Regions from separate parts of the Priestia sp. YIM B13491 genome, predicted to be linked through region 3. Evidence: riboswitches for the same ligand, from Rfam matches in the RefSeq annotation. Region 3 holds a riboswitch; each other region holds the start of a gene.
What was found. A riboswitch is a leader RNA that binds a small molecule or an ion and turns the genes downstream of it on or off. The one in region 3 is predicted to bind thiamine pyrophosphate.
Positions count from the first base shown of each region.

Region 1: it holds a riboswitch for thiamine pyrophosphate, as region 3 does, so the genes downstream of both, tenA (thiaminase II) here and ACFX4E_RS23765 (thiamine phosphate synthase) in region 3, are expected to answer to the same signal.
Region 2: it holds a riboswitch for thiamine pyrophosphate, as region 3 does, so the genes downstream of both, thiC (phosphomethylpyrimidine synthase ThiC) here and ACFX4E_RS23765 (thiamine phosphate synthase) in region 3, are expected to answer to the same signal.
Region 4: it holds a riboswitch for thiamine pyrophosphate, as region 3 does, so the genes downstream of both, thiT (energy-coupled thiamine transporter ThiT) here and ACFX4E_RS23765 (thiamine phosphate synthase) in region 3, are expected to answer to the same signal.

Region 1 is NZ_JBHZOR010000004.1:283,580-288,037, forward strand. It holds gene ACFX4E_RS16405 (aldehyde dehydrogenase) at 1-884, shown strand, start outside; gene tenA (thiaminase II) at 913-1,602, opposite strand; TPP riboswitch at 1,697-1,794, opposite strand; gene ACFX4E_RS16415 (TspO/MBR family protein) at 2,021-2,767, shown strand; gene ACFX4E_RS16420 (hypothetical protein) at 3,070-3,252, shown strand; gene ACFX4E_RS16425 (sodium-dependent transporter) at 3,429-4,458, shown strand, end outside.
Region 2 is NZ_JBHZOR010000021.1:11,477-15,934, reverse strand. It holds gene ACFX4E_RS27450 (glutamate/proton symporter GltT) at 1-108, opposite strand, end outside; cyclic di-AMP (ydaO/yuaA leader) riboswitch at 215-354, opposite strand; gene ACFX4E_RS27445 (undecaprenyl-diphosphate phosphatase) at 628-1,452, opposite strand; gene ACFX4E_RS27440 (hypothetical protein) at 1,910-2,200, shown strand; TPP riboswitch at 2,282-2,396, shown strand; gene thiC (phosphomethylpyrimidine synthase ThiC) at 2,510-4,279, shown strand; gene ACFX4E_RS27430 (VanZ family protein) at 4,447-4,458, opposite strand, start outside.
Region 3 is NZ_JBHZOR010000009.1:61,085-65,542, reverse strand. It holds gene ACFX4E_RS23785 (amino acid ABC transporter substrate-binding protein) at 1-245, opposite strand, end outside; gene ACFX4E_RS23780 (fluoride efflux transporter FluC) at 587-985, shown strand; gene crcB (fluoride efflux transporter CrcB) at 986-1,375, shown strand; gene ACFX4E_RS23770 (hypothetical protein) at 1,423-1,638, shown strand; TPP riboswitch at 1,797-1,897, shown strand; gene ACFX4E_RS23765 (thiamine phosphate synthase) at 2,019-2,642, shown strand; gene thiO (glycine oxidase ThiO) at 2,626-3,753, shown strand; gene thiS (sulfur carrier protein ThiS) at 3,750-3,953, shown strand; gene ACFX4E_RS23750 (thiazole synthase) at 3,959-4,458, shown strand, end outside.
Region 4 is NZ_JBHZOR010000006.1:51,268-55,725, reverse strand. It holds gene ACFX4E_RS20660 (amino acid permease) at 1-1,151, opposite strand, end outside; lysine riboswitch at 1,254-1,438, opposite strand; TPP riboswitch at 1,613-1,713, shown strand; gene thiT (energy-coupled thiamine transporter ThiT) at 1,746-2,354, shown strand; gene ACFX4E_RS20650 (ethanolamine ammonia-lyase reactivating factor EutA) at 2,511-3,926, shown strand; gene ACFX4E_RS20645 (ethanolamine ammonia-lyase subunit EutB) at 3,953-4,458, shown strand, end outside.

The DNA of each region.
Region 1 (4,458 bases), on a different contig from region 3:
TGACGGTGGTTGAAGGGGCTGTAGACACGACAAGCCTGCTTTTAAAACAGCCCCTTGATTATATTTTCTTTACGGGAAGTGTAAATGTAGGGAAAATTATTATGCAAGAAGCAGGGAAGCAGCTTATCCCCGTCACGCTTGAGCTAGGCGGAAAAAGTCCGTGCATTGTACATGAAGACGCAAACCTAGATCTTGCAGCGAAGCGAATTATGTTTGGTAAAGGGATGAATGCAGGCCAGACGTGCGTTGCTCCTGATTATTTGCTCGTGCATAAAAAAGTGAAAGCGCCGCTTGTAGAGAAACTTCGCGAAGCAATTTCTCAATTTTACGGTAGTAATCCACTTGAAAGCGACCGCTACGGCCGTATTGTCAGTGAGCGTCATTTTACTCGGCTAGTTGAGTTTTTAAAAGACGGAAATGCTATAGTTGGAGGCGGGTACAATAAGGACACGCTAACAATAGAACCTACGGTGTTAAGTGAAGTAAGCTGGACATCAGACGTTATGCAAGAAGAAATCTTTGGGCCTATTCTTCCTATGATTGAATATGAAACACTAGACGAAGTCATTCATAAAGTTCAAGAAAAAGCTAAGCCGTTAGCTCTTTACTTATTTACAGAAAGTGAAGATGTGCAAAACGTCATAACGGAGCGCCTTTCATTTGGAGGAGGCTGTATAAACGATACGCTTATGCATATCGCTACATCATATTTGCCGTTTGGCGGAGTGGGAGAAAGCGGCACGGGTCAATATCATGGAAAAGACAGCTTTCAGACATTCACTCATTTTAAAAGCATGCTGTCTCAAACAACCAAGTTTGATTTGTCATTCCGCTATCCTTCGGAAAAACAAAGCTTGAAAATGATCAAAAAACTATTGAAATAAAAGAGCCTCCTGATAGGAGGCTTTTTCGTTATTTTGAAAGGGAAAGCTGAGAAAGCGGCCATTTTTCTTGGGTATATGCCATTTCCCAAAATAAATACTCCAGTTCACAGCTTTTGATGAAGTGATCTTTCATACGGTTACGTTCTTCTTCAGTCGCTTGTTCGGCGAGTTCATCAAGCTTGTTACAAAACCATTGTGTTGTGCCATTCATTTCTTCATTATTATAAAACTGAATCCATTCATAAAAAGGATGAGAAGGAGATGGATTTACTTGTTCTGTAATGCGCTGGCCAATTTCAACGTACGTCCATGGACATGGAAGAAGCACTGCAATGATTTCTGCTAAGCTGCCTGTATGCGCAACACTTGTCATATGGTTAATGTAGTGGCTGGCCGTCGGTGAAAGCGTCTCAGTGTGAAGGTCTTCATAACGTACGCCTGCTACTTCACAAAAATTATTGTGAGGGTGTACTTCACTATGTAATACCGTAGAAATGCCGGCATTAAAGGCTTCCATTTCGGTACGCGTGCGGCATTTTGTTAAAGCAGCGCCGTAAATGCGAACAAATGCTGTTAAGTATTCATAATCTTGAGAAACGTAGTGAATAAGCGCTTCTTTTGGCACGTTTCCTTCAGCAATTCCTTTAATAAAAGGATGGTTAAAAATGGCTTCGTAAATATAGTTTGCTTCTTGTCTTAATTGAGATGAAAATGACATCAAAATCCTCCTTTAATATGAGGAAGTCACAAACAAGCACATAAAGGAAATAAAAAACACTCCGTTTATAAACGGAGTGGCAAAGGACAGTAAAAACTGAACATTGCCACTTTCCTACGCTGGTATGAGCCAGATCAGGTTCAAAGGGATCAAGAAAACTTGTCTCAGCCGGTGGCACCCCTAGTGGACTTCCTATTAATCTAAGTTTAACTTACCATATATTCTGAAAAATAGAAAGAGTTATAGGGAAATGTGCGCTAACCGTTTTTATTTTTTAAAGAGGAAGCTTCTTAAAGCTATTTTTAATCATTTTTGTTTAAAAATGCATATTTTTAGGGAAGAAGAGGTATTAATGAAGGGAAGAGCCGTTTTCGTCTCCGAAACACTCCCATATAAATAGAAGAAAGGAGAGAACAAAATGGCGAAATTTCGTTTGTATGCTATATTAAATGCAATAGGCTTGGCTATTACACTGCTTGTGAATTATTTAGCAAATGCTATTCCAATAGGAGGCAAAACAACGGGAGAAGCTTCTGCGCAAGTTCCTACGTTGTTTACACCAGCTGGTTATGCCTTTGCTATCTGGGGCGTTATTTATTTATTATTAACCATTTGGGTTATACGCCAATTTTTTGCAAGAGAAGATCAAAAGGAAATATATGCACGTATCGGCATTTGGTTTTTTCTAAACTGTTTGTTAAATAGTGCGTGGATCTTTATTTTCCAAAACGATTACTATAAGTTATCCCTTTTAGTTATGCTCTTTATTCTAGGCACATTAATGATTGTGTATTCCATTATTCAGCATTCTCGAATGACGACATGGTTTATGCGTCTGCCAATTTCGCTTTATCTTGGATGGATTTCTGTTGCGACTATTGTCAATGTGTTTGTCGTATTTCAAGCAAATGGAATACAGCACTTGCTTGGCTTAAACGAGTTAGCATGGACGATTATTATGCTGCTGGTAGGAGCTGTGCTGGGCATCATGTTTACATTAAAAAACCGAGACGCTGTTTATCCGCTTGTTTTTATTTGGGCTTATATTGCCATTGCAGTGAAGCAAAGTGGAAATCAGCCAATTGTCATGACTGTCATTATTTCGATTGTTTTATTAGCAATTGCCATTATTGTGGGACTGATTAAACGCTATAGACGTTTTTAAAAAGAAGCTCTAGCTTTTGTAAGCTAGAGCTTTTTATGATGCTCTTTTGATTGTAAAAAAGCAGCTGTAAAAGCAATTAAGCTAATTAAAATACCAAAAGGAACAACAATTGGTACGAATGATAAAATAAATGTCATAAGTGTAACCTCCATGTTGCATCGGTGCATAATGAAAAATTCAACTTTTTTAAATTGAAGTTCCGCTATTATAGTATGCTAGGCTTTATGTTTGGAGCCTATATGTTTAGAAATAAACGAAAAAGGCAACATACGTTACATACAGGTTATATAGGAGGAGTTAAAATGGAAACATATTTAGTCGCTTACACAGATAAAGATGATATGGAATATAAACAAGTGACGTGCGAGAGCTATGAAGATGCAGAGCGTACGGTCCTTCGTTTAGAGAGAGAAGGGCATATGCATATTGAAGAAATTTCAAATCAAGAAGCCTACCGTGGAGATGAATCATCGTACAGAGAATAAATTTTGAATAGAAACACCGACCTTAAAATGAAGAAGCAGCTGCTTCTTCATTTTTTCTATTCTATATAGATATCGTTTTATAGAAAAAAGTAAAACGGGAATGATTTTCTTCTGCATTTATGGTACAGTACTAATCAGGTGAGTTTTGAGTTTAGAAGAGGAGAGAGTAACATTATATGAGTAAAGGAAATCAGTGGTCTTCACGCCTCGGTTTTATTTTAGCATCTGCTGGGGCAGCAATTGGTCTAGGAGCGATATGGAAGTTTCCATACGTAACGGGAACCAGTGGCGGTGGAGCATTTTTTGCGTTGTTTATTTTATTTACGATTTTTATTGGATTGCCGCTTCTGTTGGCAGAATTTATCATTGGAAGACATACGGGAAAAGAAGCGATTAGTGCTTATAAGGCAATTGCTCCAAAATCCGCTTGGGTATGGATTGGCAGGCTGGGAGTACTAAGCTGTGTCGTTTTGCTTTCCTTTTACAGCGTCGTTGGCGGCTGGGTGATTTTATATACGATTATGAGTGTAACCGGTATGCTAAGCGGAAAAGAGTACGGCGCGTTGTTCAATGCCGTCATTAGCCAACCTTATGTAGTATTAGGTGCACAGGCGCTGTTTTTATTAATTACAGTGTTTGTTATTTCAAAAGGCGTACAAAAAGGAATAGAGCGTGCTAATAAATACATGATGCCGCTGTTATTTATTTGTTTTATCATTATCGTGGTGCGTTCTCTAACATTAGACGGAGCAATGGACGGAGTAAAGTTCTTTTTAAAACCGGATTTTTCAGCCATTACAGGGTCATCTGTTCTCTATGCGCTCGGTCAGTCGTTTTTCTCGCTTTGCGTGGGATTATCCTGCATGGTGACATATAGCTCTTATTTAGGGAAAAAAGTAAGCTTGACGCGTTCAGCTGGCACTATTGCTATTTTGAACTTGTTTGTTTCGCTGCTGGCGGGCTTGGCTATTTTTCCAGCCGTTTTTTCGTTTGGATTAAAGCCAACTGAAGGACCTGGACTTTTGTTTGTGGTCTTGCCAACAGTATTTGAGAAAATGCCGTTTGGTACCGTCTTTTTAGCACTGTTTTTAATTTTATTTCTATTTGCTACGCTTACGTCTGCTTTTTCACTTCTGGAAATTATCGTAGCTGCTTTAACCAAAGACGATCAGACAAAACGAACTCGCTACGCTTCTTTATCAGGGA
Region 2 (4,458 bases), on a different contig from region 3:
TAGGTATGTTACTACACGCGGATCGTTAAACCAAATTACCCCTACAAGAACACCGAGGATTAATCCGGTAAAAATCTGCGTAGCCAAACCAAAACGAATTTTTTTCATAGATGTACCTCCCCAAAGATGTATGACATTTGTATATACTTTTCTGAAAAAACAAAAAAAGACTATTCTTAAGAAAGAACAGCCTTTTACTTACGCTATTTTGGGCTCTTTCTCTCAATGAAGCAAACGGGGTTAACTGTCGGATTCGGAATTGAGAGTTTCCTACCTTTTGTAAGGATTCACCCCAAGGCAGCTTTACTGCCGATAATGATTCCCCCGCTCTATACGATTAAGCTTATTATTCAGTTTTTATAAAATTAAAACGATCTATACGTTGTCATACGTTTTTTACAGTCAATAAAACTAAACAGAAGTCTTACTTTTACTTAACTTTATACTGCACAAATATTAATTTACTATTTTTCGACACGTTTTGTCAATACCCATGTTTATAAAACGCTTTCAAAAGGCGATAATATATATTTATGCAAAAAAGCTATTGCAACATTGCAATAGCTTTTTCTTGCTCTTTGAGTCTCTATTAGAAGCTTACGGGACTAAAGAACTCGCGTGTTTATTTTATAAAAATACAAAATATAGAATGGCTGCTAACACAATTCGATATAGTGCAAACGGTACTAATTTGATACGATTAATTAATTTCAGGAAAAAGCGAATAGATACCAGCGCAAAAATAAAGGCGCTGATAAAACCAGCAATAAAAAACGGTAGCGCATCTGATGTGAAATACTGCCAGTTTTTAACCAATGAAAGTCCACTTGCTCCTGCCATGATTGGCACTGCCATAATAAATGTAAAATCTGCCGCTGCCTTATGGCTCATTCCAAGAAGAACTCCTCCTGAAATCGTTGAGCCTGAACGAGAAAAACCTGGCCAAAGAGCAATACATTGAAACAGTCCTATACCCAGTGCTTGTCCATAAGACATTTGGTCCACCGTCTCTACACGCGGACGTTTAGGTCCAAACAAATCTGCTAGAATCATTAATACAGCTCCGACTACTAAGCCAATTAGCACCGTATTTAAAGAAAACAAATGTTCATCAATGTAATCATCAAACAAAAGTCCTAACACTCCTGCGGGTAACAAACCAACAATTACCTGCATTAAATTCAAGCGATTTGTCGGCCCAATTGGAGCAGCTGGCTTTTTTCCCAATCCTAATAAATTAATGAAACGATCTTTAAAAATAACTACTACTGCTAAGATCGACCCTAGCTGAATAACAATTTTAAATGTATTAGCTACTGGAGATGAAAATAATTCTTTGGAATTTAACCATAGGTCATCCACAATAATCATATGCCCAGTTGACGAAACAGGAGCAAACTCTGTTAAACCTTCTACAATCCCTAAAATGATTGCTACAATAATTTCCCACATAAAGCTATGTACCTTGCCTTTCTTTCAAATTAATAAGCTTATCGCTTAGTTTTACATGCTCAACTATTTTCCTATTTTGACACTTGCTTTTTTATCATAATTGTTAAAACTATGAAATACAATGTGTATTTGCAAAAAGATAAGAATCTTTAATAATTTGTAATAAAAACCTTACATGCTATAATCAAAAAACACGATATCAGCTTTTATTTATATTAGAAAGTAGTCACTATGTTCGGTATAAATTCCGGTTCCTTAGCTAAAAATGAATCATCTAGACTATTTTTCTTTAGTGTACAAAAATGACTAAATCATTATGTTTTTTCCATCCCCTTTACTGTCATCTATCATTTTAATCAACTAGTGCTTGCTTATACGGCATATCCCCTAAGTAATTTGAAACTTTTTTCTCTCTTTACTCGTATATAGTAGTATCTTTTTTAGGAGGCTTTTTACTATGAATGGAAATGTACGTACAATGAAATGGGTGACTGCTGGGTATGAAGCCTTGCTGGGAATTCCTTTAATTGGCGCCGGGATTGTTATGGGCTTTAGTTATACTCCTCTTTTTATTGGATTTATTCTTCATGCTATCACGCTCATTTTAGCTAATAGACGAGGGTTATCTGCGTATGGAAACATACTAGGGATTGTTACTTCACTGGTTGCTTGGATTCCATTTTTAGGGTTTATCATGCACATTATTACAGCTATTGTGATTGCAATCGATGCCGCTAGACAACGTTAATTGTCTAGCTTTTTTTATTTAAGGGTTGATTTTTTACCGAATGATGGTAAACTTAAGCCGTAAATTGAATAATTTGAATGTTATTTCTACTAGGGGTGTCTGATAGCTCAGACTGAGAGAAGAGTGCAATAAAACTCTTTAACCCTTTGAACCTGATTTGGGTTATACCAGCGGAGGGAAGTAGTCTTGAAAAGAATAGTATATGTTTATTCTTTTTTCGCCTATTCCATCGGGTTCTGTCTATCACAGAACCCGATTTTTTTATGGTTCGGTATAGCTACACTTTATGCGAAACCGGAGGAATATGTAATGTCAAAACAAAATGTATCAGTTTCTATGAAAAAGCCTTTTCCAAACAGTCACAAAGTATATGTCCAAGGATCCAGAGAAGACCTTAAAGTGCCTATGCGTGAAATTCATCAGTCTCCTACTACAGGATCTTTTGGGGAAGAAGAAAATAGTCCCGTACGTGTATACGACACGAGCGGTGTTTATACAGATCCCTGTTATGAAATTAATTTACAAAAAGGATTACCGGCTCTGCGCGAAAAGTGGATTGCAGAACGAAACGATGTAGAAACATATCAAGGCCGTACGGTTCAGCCACAGGATAACGGTTATTATGACGGTGATCCAAGAGATCAGTACGAGCGCTTTATCACTAAACGTTTACCTTTGCGCGCGAAAAAAAATCAAAATGTAACGCAAATGCACTATGCGAAAAAAGGAATCATCACGCCCGAAATGGAATTTATCGCTATTCGTGAACAGATGAATCCTGAAGTTGTGCGTGAAGAAGTAGCAAGAGGACGTGCAATTATCCCTAATAATATCAATCACCCTGAGAGCGAACCGATGATTATCGGCCGCAAATTCCATGTGAAAATTAATGCTAATATCGGAAATTCAGCTATTCGTTCAGCTATTGAAGATGAAGTAGAAAAAATGACATGGGCAACGCGTTGGGGAGCCGATACAATTATGGATCTATCAACAGGAAAGGATATTCACACAACACGCGAATGGATTATCCGCAACTCGCCTGTTCCTGTAGGGACCGTTCCTATTTACCAAGCGCTTGAAAAAGTAAAAGGCGTAGCAGAAGATCTAACGTGGGAAGCATACCGCGATACATTAATTGAACAAGCAGAACAAGGTGTTGATTACTTTACTATTCACGCAGGTGTTCTTTTACGTTATATTCCCCTGACAGCGAAACGTACGACAGGTATTGTTTCACGCGGAGGATCCATCTTGGCGCAGTGGTGTTTAGCTCATCATGAAGAGAACTTTTTATATACTCGCTTTGAAGAAATCTGTGAAATCTGTAAAGCATACGATATTGCTATTTCGCTTGGCGATGGGCTACGTCCTGGTTCCATTGCAGATGCTAATGATGAGGCACAGTTCGGTGAATTAGAAACGCTTGGTGAATTAACTAAAATTGCTTGGAAACACGATGTTCAAGTTATGATTGAAGGTCCTGGACATGTTCCAATGCATCTCATCAAAGAAAACGTAGATAAACAAATGGAAATATGCCAGGAAGCTCCCTTCTATACTCTTGGACCGCTTACAACCGACATCGCTCCAGGCTATGACCATATTACATCAGGTATTGGTGCTGCAATGATTGGCTGGTTTGGGACAGCTATGCTTTGCTACGTAACGCCAAAAGAACATTTAGGACTCCCGAATAAAGAAGACGTTCGCGAAGGCGTTATCACCTATAAAATTGCTGCGCATGCTGCTGACCTAGCAAAAGGCCATCCAGGAGCACAAAAACGCGATAATGCTCTGTCTAAAGCAAGATTTGAATTTAGATGGAATGATCAATTTAACCTGTCACTAGATCCAGAGCGCGCAAAAGAATATCACGATGAAACACTTCCCGCTGAAGGTGCTAAAACAGCCCATTTCTGTTCAATGTGTGGACCTAAATTCTGTTCGATGCGTATTTCTCAAGATATTCGTAACATGGCTCAAGAAAATGAAAAAGATGTAAACGAAGTAAGAAAAGAAGGAATGAAAGAAAAAGCTAAAGAGTTTGTTAACAGTGGTTCAAATATCTATCAATAATGAAGTAGAACAGCTTAAAAAACAAATTAAGCAGCTTGAAGGAAAGTTATTATTTGTTCAGCAAAATTGTCAGCACATTATCGTTGAATCCTCACATTCTTCCGTAAGACGCTGCATTAAGTGTTTCTATCAACAAGATGCAAAAAGGACTTCGTAAAGAAGTCCTTTCATCTTTTTTT
Region 3 (4,458 bases):
ACTTCTTGAGCCAATTCTACATCAAACCCAGTTAGCTTTTGTTTGTCGTCATGAAAAGTGAACGGAGGGTATGTACCTTCAGTTCCAATTGTTAATACGCCATCTTTTTTCACTTTATTATATAAATCTTCTTGTGAAGATTTATTGTCTCCATTGTTTGCTTCATTTTTTGAGCTAGAACCGCATGCGGCAAGCACAACTGTGAAAGCTAATAGTAGCGACAAAAGTGCAGCAAATTTCTTCATTTTCTAAACCCCCTAGTATTCTGATAGGAAATGATACTCTGTGATACTAAACAAGAACACAGCAAAAGTCAACAAAAAAAACTTATACGATTAATGTGACTTAAAATAAGGGAAATATACCTTCTATACACGGTTTGTCATAAGGATACAGAAAGATTTTAAAATTTGGATTTAGTGGATTTTTAAGGGAGATTTGAGGAGTAAAAAGGAAGTTTCATGCGACGATTTTCTCTTTCATTTTTTCATGACTTTTGGTGCAATAAACATATAGTTAAATGTTAAGGTAGAAATAAATTCCTTATGGTACACTTAAAGAAGAATTTATGAAACGGAGCGATATGATGAAAGCCATAAACTTAATCTCAATTGCCTTTGGTGCTATCGCTGGTACATATGCACGTTATTTGCTGAATCTTTCCTTATTATATACGGGCTATCCAATAGGAACGGTAATTGAAAACCTATTAGGAAGCTTCATACTAGGCCTATTAACAGGATTTTTTGTGTGGAAAAAGCCAAAAGAATGGATAAAGCTTGGACTAGGAGTTGGCGTATGCGGCGGTTTTACAACGTATTCAACGTTTGCAGGAGATGTCATTTCTCTCACTCAGCACCATTTATTTGGTGGAGCAATTTATGTATTTGTCTCTTTAGTAGGTGGAATCTTTCTTGCTTTAGCAGGCTATCTATGCGGTGAAGCGGCAGGAAAAAATTTAGTGAAAGTACATGAGGTGAAGTAAATGAGCATAGTGAGCTTGGCACTTGGCGGGGCAGCTGGAGGAATATGCCGTTATCTTTTGGGTTTAAAAGTTACAAAAACAGTTTCAAACCCTCCTTTTCCAGTATCAATGCTGTTTGTAAACTTGCTCGGTGCGTTTGGACTTGGTCTTTTTTACGGTAGTTATTATGGAAAGGTTCCGAGTCATGCTTATGATGATTCAATATTTTTAATGATTGGCATTGGGTTTTTTGGTGCCTTTACCACTTTTTCAACGTTTAGTGTGGAAACCGTACAGTTAATTCGAGAAAAATCTTATCGAAAAATGTTGGCGTACGTGGGGATTTCAGCATTTGGAACAGTTGGTTTATTTACAGTCGGTTTACTGGCAGGGACGTTTTTATTTAAGTAAAGAGAACGTTTCTAGTAGGGAAAAACAAAAAGACGGAGAAGTAGAGAATGGATAGAAAAGCAGAAGTTTGGAAATACATTTTGTTGATTGTAGCTGTTGCAGGTCAGATCATCGGTTTTTTATTTTTATTTATAAATGTTGTGGCAGCATTTATTTTTTACGGTTTTTATATTCTAACTTTTATTATGTTACTCCTGCTGTTTATATGGGATCGGAAAAAGGAAAAAGACAAAGAAGAATTCGACGACTATACCGATTACTAACCATATAAAAAGCAGAATGATGCGGTGCGCCGAGCCTCTTAGTAAAGAAGCCTAAAAGATACCTCTATAAAAGGAAGAGAGCCGTAAGAGCATAAAGGGATATTGTATTTACATCTAGTTGTGTTATAATTTTAAGTACGAAAACAAAATCAATAAATAGCAATCACTAGGGGAGCTTTTGAAGCTGAGACGAATGTATTTCGGACCCTTTGAACCTGATCTGGTTTGGACCAGCGTAGGGAAGTGGCGATCATGTTTACATAAAGATGCATGCTAACCACTCTACGTTGTAGAGTGGTTTTTTGTATGTAATAAAGCCCTCTACACAAGATGAAGTGATTGAAATTTCTCTTTATTCTGAATGGAAAGGTTTCGATCATGTGGATATTCCTAAATTTCATGTCATTACAACAGATAAGCAGCCAATCGAAGAGCTTCAAAAAATTTTAACAGCTATCGCGCCTTTTGCGGGCGCCGTTCATATTAGAGAAAAAGAAAAAACGGCAAAGCAGATTCAATGTTTACTAGAAAGCCTGCCATTTTGTTGCTCTAAAATTATTGTGAACGATCGAGTTGATGTAGCGCATGCTTTAAAAGCAAAAGGCGTACAGCTTGCCTATCATAGTTTAGACGTTTCGTTTGTTATAGACGCATTTCCTTCTCTCATGGTCGGAAAGTCAGTTCACTCTGTGGAAGAGGCTTTAGAAGCTGAAAAAGATGGTGCTCACTACATTCTATACGGACATATTTATTCAACACATTCAAAAAAAGGATTAAGAAGTCGAGGGATAGCAGCGCTAAAAGAAGTAGTAGATGCTGTGCAGATACCGGTTATTGCCATTGGAGGAATTACACCTGTAAATGCCAAAGAGGTGCTGCAAACAGGAGCACACGGTATAGCTGTGATGTCTGGTGTCATGCTTGCGCAAGATCCCCTTAAAGCGATTAAACAATATTCTCATATATGGACATCTGGAGGTGGAGAAAATGAAGCAGCATTATGATGTACTGTTAATCGGAGGAGGTATAATCAGCTCTTCTATCGCTTATCATTTGTCAAAACAAGGAGCGTCAGTAGCTATTCTTGAACGCAATCAAATTGGTTGTGAAGCTTCAAGTGCAGCCGCTGGTATTTTAGGTGCTCAAGCTGAAATTGATGAAGAAGGTCCTCTTTTAGACCTTGCTATTAAGAGCAGAAGCATGTTTCCCGAACTGGTGAAGGAACTAAAAGAAAAAACGGCCATCGACGTAGAGCTCATTCAAAAAGGCTTATTAAAAGTTGCTGTAACAGAAGAAGATGCACACGTATTAAAGAAAAAAGCCGCTCAGCACCACCGGTGGGATGAACATGTAAGATGGATCGATGTAAAAGAAGCGCGTTTGTTAGAACCCGGGCTTTCTCCAGACATATACGGAGCCATTACAATACCGGGAGACGGCCAGCTAGCTCCGGCTAAGTTAACCCAGGCTCTTGCTCATGGAGCCTTGTATCACGGAGCAGATGTATTCGAATACTGTGACGTTCATTCTCTTATTATGGAAAATGAAACGGTAAAAGGTGTACAGACGTCCAAAGGCTCTTTTTATGGAGAAAAAGTAGTTATTGCAGCAGGCTCATGGGCTAAACGCTTTATTTCTTCTGAACATTTAGGTCAGGTGTTTCCTGTAAAAGGGGAGTGTATTGCTCTGCAAAGTCATAAGCCACTGCTTTCTAAAACGATTTTTTTAGATGAAGGTTTTTACTTAGTGCCAAAGACTGGTGGAAGAATCGTAATAGGGGCAACTAAGCTACAGCATGATTTTACCAAGACGGTTTCTGCACAAGGTATTCAATTTTTGCTGAATAAAGCTTCTGCGCTTCTGCCGGCTATTAAAGATGCTACATTTGAAAAAGCATGGGCAGGTCTTCGTCCACAAACAAATGATGGCTGGCCTTATTTAGGAGAGCATCCTGAAATAGCGAATCTACACATGGCGTTTGGCCACTACCGAAATGGTATTTTATTAAGTGCTGCAACTGGAAAAATTATGGCTGATGCTTTGTTAGGGAAAAAGCCGAATCATTCATTTTTTACATCATTTCAGCTAACTAGAGTAATGGAGGGAGTTCATTGAATCTAATCATTAATGGTAAGACCGTTACTGTTGGAGATGAAATTGAAACGGTTCAGCACTTGTTGCAGGCTCAGAACCTGCATGAACGAGTGGTAATTGTTGAGCTAAACAAGAATATTTTACAAAAAGAAGAACATAGTGATGCAAGTTTGAAAGATGGAGATGCATTAGAAGTCGTTTCATTTGTAGGAGGAGGATGAAGAGTATGTTAAAAATTGGACAATATACATTTAATTCACGTTTATTATTAGGAACAGGGAAATTTCCAGACTTTACGACTCAGCGTCAAGCGGTAGAAGAGTCGGAGACCGAAATTTTAACATTTGCTGTTAGACGAATGGATATTTTTGATCAAAATCAGCCTAATTTATTAGAAGCGCTTGATGTGAAGCGTTTCACTCTTTTGCCTAACACTGCTGGAGCAAAAAATGCAGAAGAGGCCGTACGTATTGCTAAATTAGCAAAGGCTTCTGGACTTTGTGACATGGTGAAAGTAGAAGTAATTGGATGTGATAAAACGCTGCTTCCTGATCCAGTTGAAACATTAAAAGCCAGTGAAGAACTGTTAAAAGAGGGCTTTACCGTTTTACCTTACACATCAGATGATGTTTTACTTGCGCGTCGTTTAGAGGAGTTAGGCGTACATGCCATTATGCCAGGAGCTTCGCCTATCGGTTCAGGTCAAGGTATTATTAATCCGTTGAA
Region 4 (4,458 bases), on a different contig from region 3:
TAGTGGCTGATGGCAATTCCTAACCAAGCAATAAAACCAGACATACCAGAAGCGTTAAGTAACCACGTGTATACCGCACCGTCTCCAAAAAATGAAGCACCAAATGCAAGTGTACCGACAAGTGCCGTTGCGATTAAAGCATTAACCGGAACGCCTCGTTTATTTACTTTTGCTAAGAACCTCGGTGCTTTTCCATCTTTCGCTAAGTTCCAAAGCATACGCGTAGAAGCATACATACCTGAGTTACCAGCAGATAAAACGGCTGTTAAAATAACGGCATTGATAGCTGATGCTGCAAACGCCAGACCTGCTCGTTCGAATATTAAAGTAAATGGACTTACCCGCACATCATCACTTGCTAATGAATCCGCTGTGTATGGAATAAGCATCCCGATAACAAAAATAGCTAAAATATAAAATAACAAGATGCGCCAGAAGACTTGTTTAACTGCGCGAGGAACCGTTTTTTCCGGATCTTCACTTTCTCCAGCTGCGACTCCAAGCAACTCTGTTCCTTGGAATGAAAAACCAGCAGCCATAAAAATACCTAAGACAGTAAAGAATCCACCGTGAATGGGTCCATCACCAAGCGTGAAGTTTTTAAAACCTGGTGCTTCATTGTTAAAGATACCAAAAATCATCATAATACCAATAACTAAAAAGATGATAACCGTTACTACTTTAATTAACGAAAACCAAAATTCAGATTCACCAAATCCTTTTACAGAAAGGTAGTTAAGCCCAAACATAATTAATAAAAACAGGGCACTCCATAAAATAGAAGAAGAGTTTGGGAACCAAAATTTCATAATAAGGGCTCCAGCCGATAATTCAGCTGCAATCGTAATAGCCCAGTTATACCAATAGTTCCAGCCGAGAGCGAAACCAAAGGATGGATCTACAAACCGAGACGCATACGTACTAAACGAACCGGCTTCAGGCATATAAGCTGCGAGCTCCGCTAGGCTGGTCATCAAAAAGTAAACCATGACACCAATGATAGCGTAAGCTAAAAGCGCTCCCCCAGGTCCTGCTGTGTGAATTGCTCCACCACTTGCTAGGAATAAGCCGGTTCCGATGGCTCCTCCTAATGAAATCATCGTCAAGTGGCGAGATTTCAACCCACGTTTTAATTCTTGCTGCTCTTGCATAGATAAATACTCCTTTCGAATGTACGGAAAGAGACGGGATAACATAAAAAAAGCCCGCAGTATATGTGCGCGCTTTTAAATCTGAAAACCGCGTCAACCTTCCGTGAAGATAGCTCTTCACATCACTCGCATGATGTGACAGTTCTGTTCCTGTTCGGAGACAGCCCCAGCTTAAATCAACCGAGAAGTGATCTAAACTTCGGCAATTTTTCCTTTCAAGCAACATCCTCAATGTTCTCTGCATTTCCGTTGCTTTACTATTAAAAACTGCGACCTCTACCTCATCGATTAGGATGAGGGTTTTTTATATTCATTTGACATAAAAGAAGTATACCAAATACTAAAACGATTGTCATTATAAAAAATAGATTCAGAAAATAGAAACATCTTTGAAATCTCTCGAATCTATTTTGTTACATATGATATAATGGATGTTGTCATAATACTACATAAATATCCGAACGTACCACAGGGGGAGCCGCCGTGCTGAGAGTGAACAAATTGTTCAGACCCTTCGAACCTGTTAGTTAACGCTAGCGTAGGAATGTGGGAATAGTAGCATATATTTGCTTACTCCTGTGTAAACCGTTTGATATGAATGATTCAAAAACAGGAGTGAGAAACGTGAATAAAGCATTACCTTTACAGGCTAAAATTGAAATAGCTATTTTTGCAGCATTGGCACTTCTACTTGATCTTTTGCCTTCCATTAAGATTGCAACGGCTGTGAGTATTTCGTTCTCCATGGTGCCCATTTTTATTATGTGCTTTCGCTGGGGAGTAAAAGGCGGGGCTCTATCTGGTCTATTATGGGGGCTTTTACAGTTGGCAACAGGAACGGCTTATATTTTAACAGCGCTGCAAACGTTTATTGAATATATTGTGGCTTTTGCTTTTATAGGTTTTGGAGGTATTTTTTCGCAATCTATTAAAACAAATTTAGCTAACAATAACAGATCAAAAGCTTTTGTTTTGATTGTTTTATCCCTTATTATCGGCAGCTTCGCACGGTATTTCTGGCACTTTATTGCGGGTATTATTTTCTGGGGATCATATGCGCCAAAGGGCATGTCCGCTCTATGGTATTCTTTTTCAATGAACGGGATTTCAATGGTAGGATCACTAATAGCCTGCTTAATCATTCTTTCACTATTAATTCCATCGGCATCAAGAATGATTATAACTAAATCACACTCATCATAAGCAAAAAGACTAAATCTACCAAGATTTAGTCTTTTTTGTCATTTGTCACCTTTGTTTACACAAAAGTGTGTCAGGTTTGATAACATAGTTAGTGAAATATTCAAAAAACTGTTTTATGATAATCACCATATTCAAACGAGATAAGGGATTGATAGCATGCTACAGAAATGGATCACGAGCATAGGTTTAGATATTGGAACAAGTACAACAAAACTGATTGTAAGCAAGCTGTTAATAGCAAATCAACAAAATCAGTTTACGCTGCCAGGCTGTCAAATTATTGATCGTCGCGTAACGTATGCAAGTTCTATCTATACCACTCCTATGCTAAACGATGTTGAAATCGATGTTCAACGATTAACGGTACTACTAGAACAAGAGTATAAGAATGCAGGAATCTCCTTAGATCAAGTGGAGGCAGGTGCTGTGATCATCACAGGAGAAACGGCCAGAAAGAAAAATGCAGAAAGTATCGTTCACTATCTAGCCGAACATGCTGGGGATTTTGTTGTTGCAACAGCCGGCGCTGACTTAGAAGGAATATTAGCTGCAAAAGGATCAGGAGCAATCGAACGTTCTGCTGAAACAAATGCAGTAATTGCCAATATTGATGTAGGAGGAGGAACTGCTAACATCGCTTTATGTCAAAATGGAAAAGTTATAGAAACGTTTACACTGCATGTGGGAGGAAGATTAATTCGTCTGAATTCAGAAGGTTTGGTTACCTACGTTTCTTCTCATTTAACTGAATTTTTGAAAAATAATTCTTTAACACTGCGAGAAGGTGAAAAAGCAACATTTGAAAAGCTCTCGTCTATCTGTCAATTACTAGCTGAAGAAACCGTGAATTATGTAAATGCGCTGAATCAAAATTCCTCGCTGATCGTTTCTCCTCATACAAGATCTTCTATCCCCGAAATGATCATGGTTTCAGGAGGAGTAGGAGAAATGATGGAGAAGCAAAAGCCAAAAACAGTGAAGGAAGTGGCCATACATGGAGACGTTGGTCCGCTTCTAGCATATCATTTTCAATCCATCCAAGTATCTCAAGCCGCTGAGACAACGCGCGCTACTGTAATTGGGGCTGGTATGCAAAATACAGAAGTTAGCGGATCAACTGTATACATTGGGTCAAAGCGGCTGCCGTTAAAAAATATACCGATTGTAGAGATACCTGTTCAGCAAGAAGAGAAATGGAATCCGCTGATGTTTCAAGAAAGAGCTCGAGCGGCATGTATGCAGGCTTCAACTATTTTCAGCGCAGAAGATCCCCCCGCTGCTATTGCTTTATCTCATTTTCCTTACTGCAGCTATAAGATGCTTCAAGAATTAGCAAAAGTAATAAGCGCTGAATTTATTGCTTGTTTTAAAGGAGCTAAGTGCCTCGTTGTTCTATGCGAGCAAGATATTGCAAAAGCTTTAGGACAAGCATTAGCTAAACAGAGGAAAGAGTTAGAAATTATTTGTTTAGATCAAATTGATTTTACACACGGAGATTACATTGATCTAGGGTTACCAGTAGCTGGAGAAGCGATCTCCGTTTCCGTTAAAACGCTCGCTTTTTCATCATAATCTACTAAATATACAAGGAGGAAACGATGTTTAAAACTACACGATTGTTAGGAGAAACATTTTCATTTTATAGCTTAAAAGAAATCATGGCCAAAGCAAACGAAGAGCGTTCTGGAGATCAGCTCGCAGGAGTTAGCGCTGAGTCAATGAAAGAACGAATGGCAGCAAAGCAAGTCCTAGCTGATATCACACTTGCTGATATCAGAAACTATCCGCTGCTCAGCGCAGATGAAGACAACGTCTCGGCATTAATCGAAAGTCAGATTGATTCATCTGTTTACGATATTATTAAAAATTGGACAGTAGGGGATTTAAGAGAATATATTTTATCCGATCAGCATAGCGGAGAAGACCTTCTTGCACTTAGCCAAGGATTAAGCAGCGAAATGATTGCGGCGGCTACTAAAATTATGTCCAATTTAGATTTAATTCAAGGAGCTGCCAAGATAGAAGTGCAAACTACTTGTCAAACGACTATCGGCCAAAAAGGAGTATTGGCTTCTAGAGCCCAGCCTAATCATCCTTCAGATAA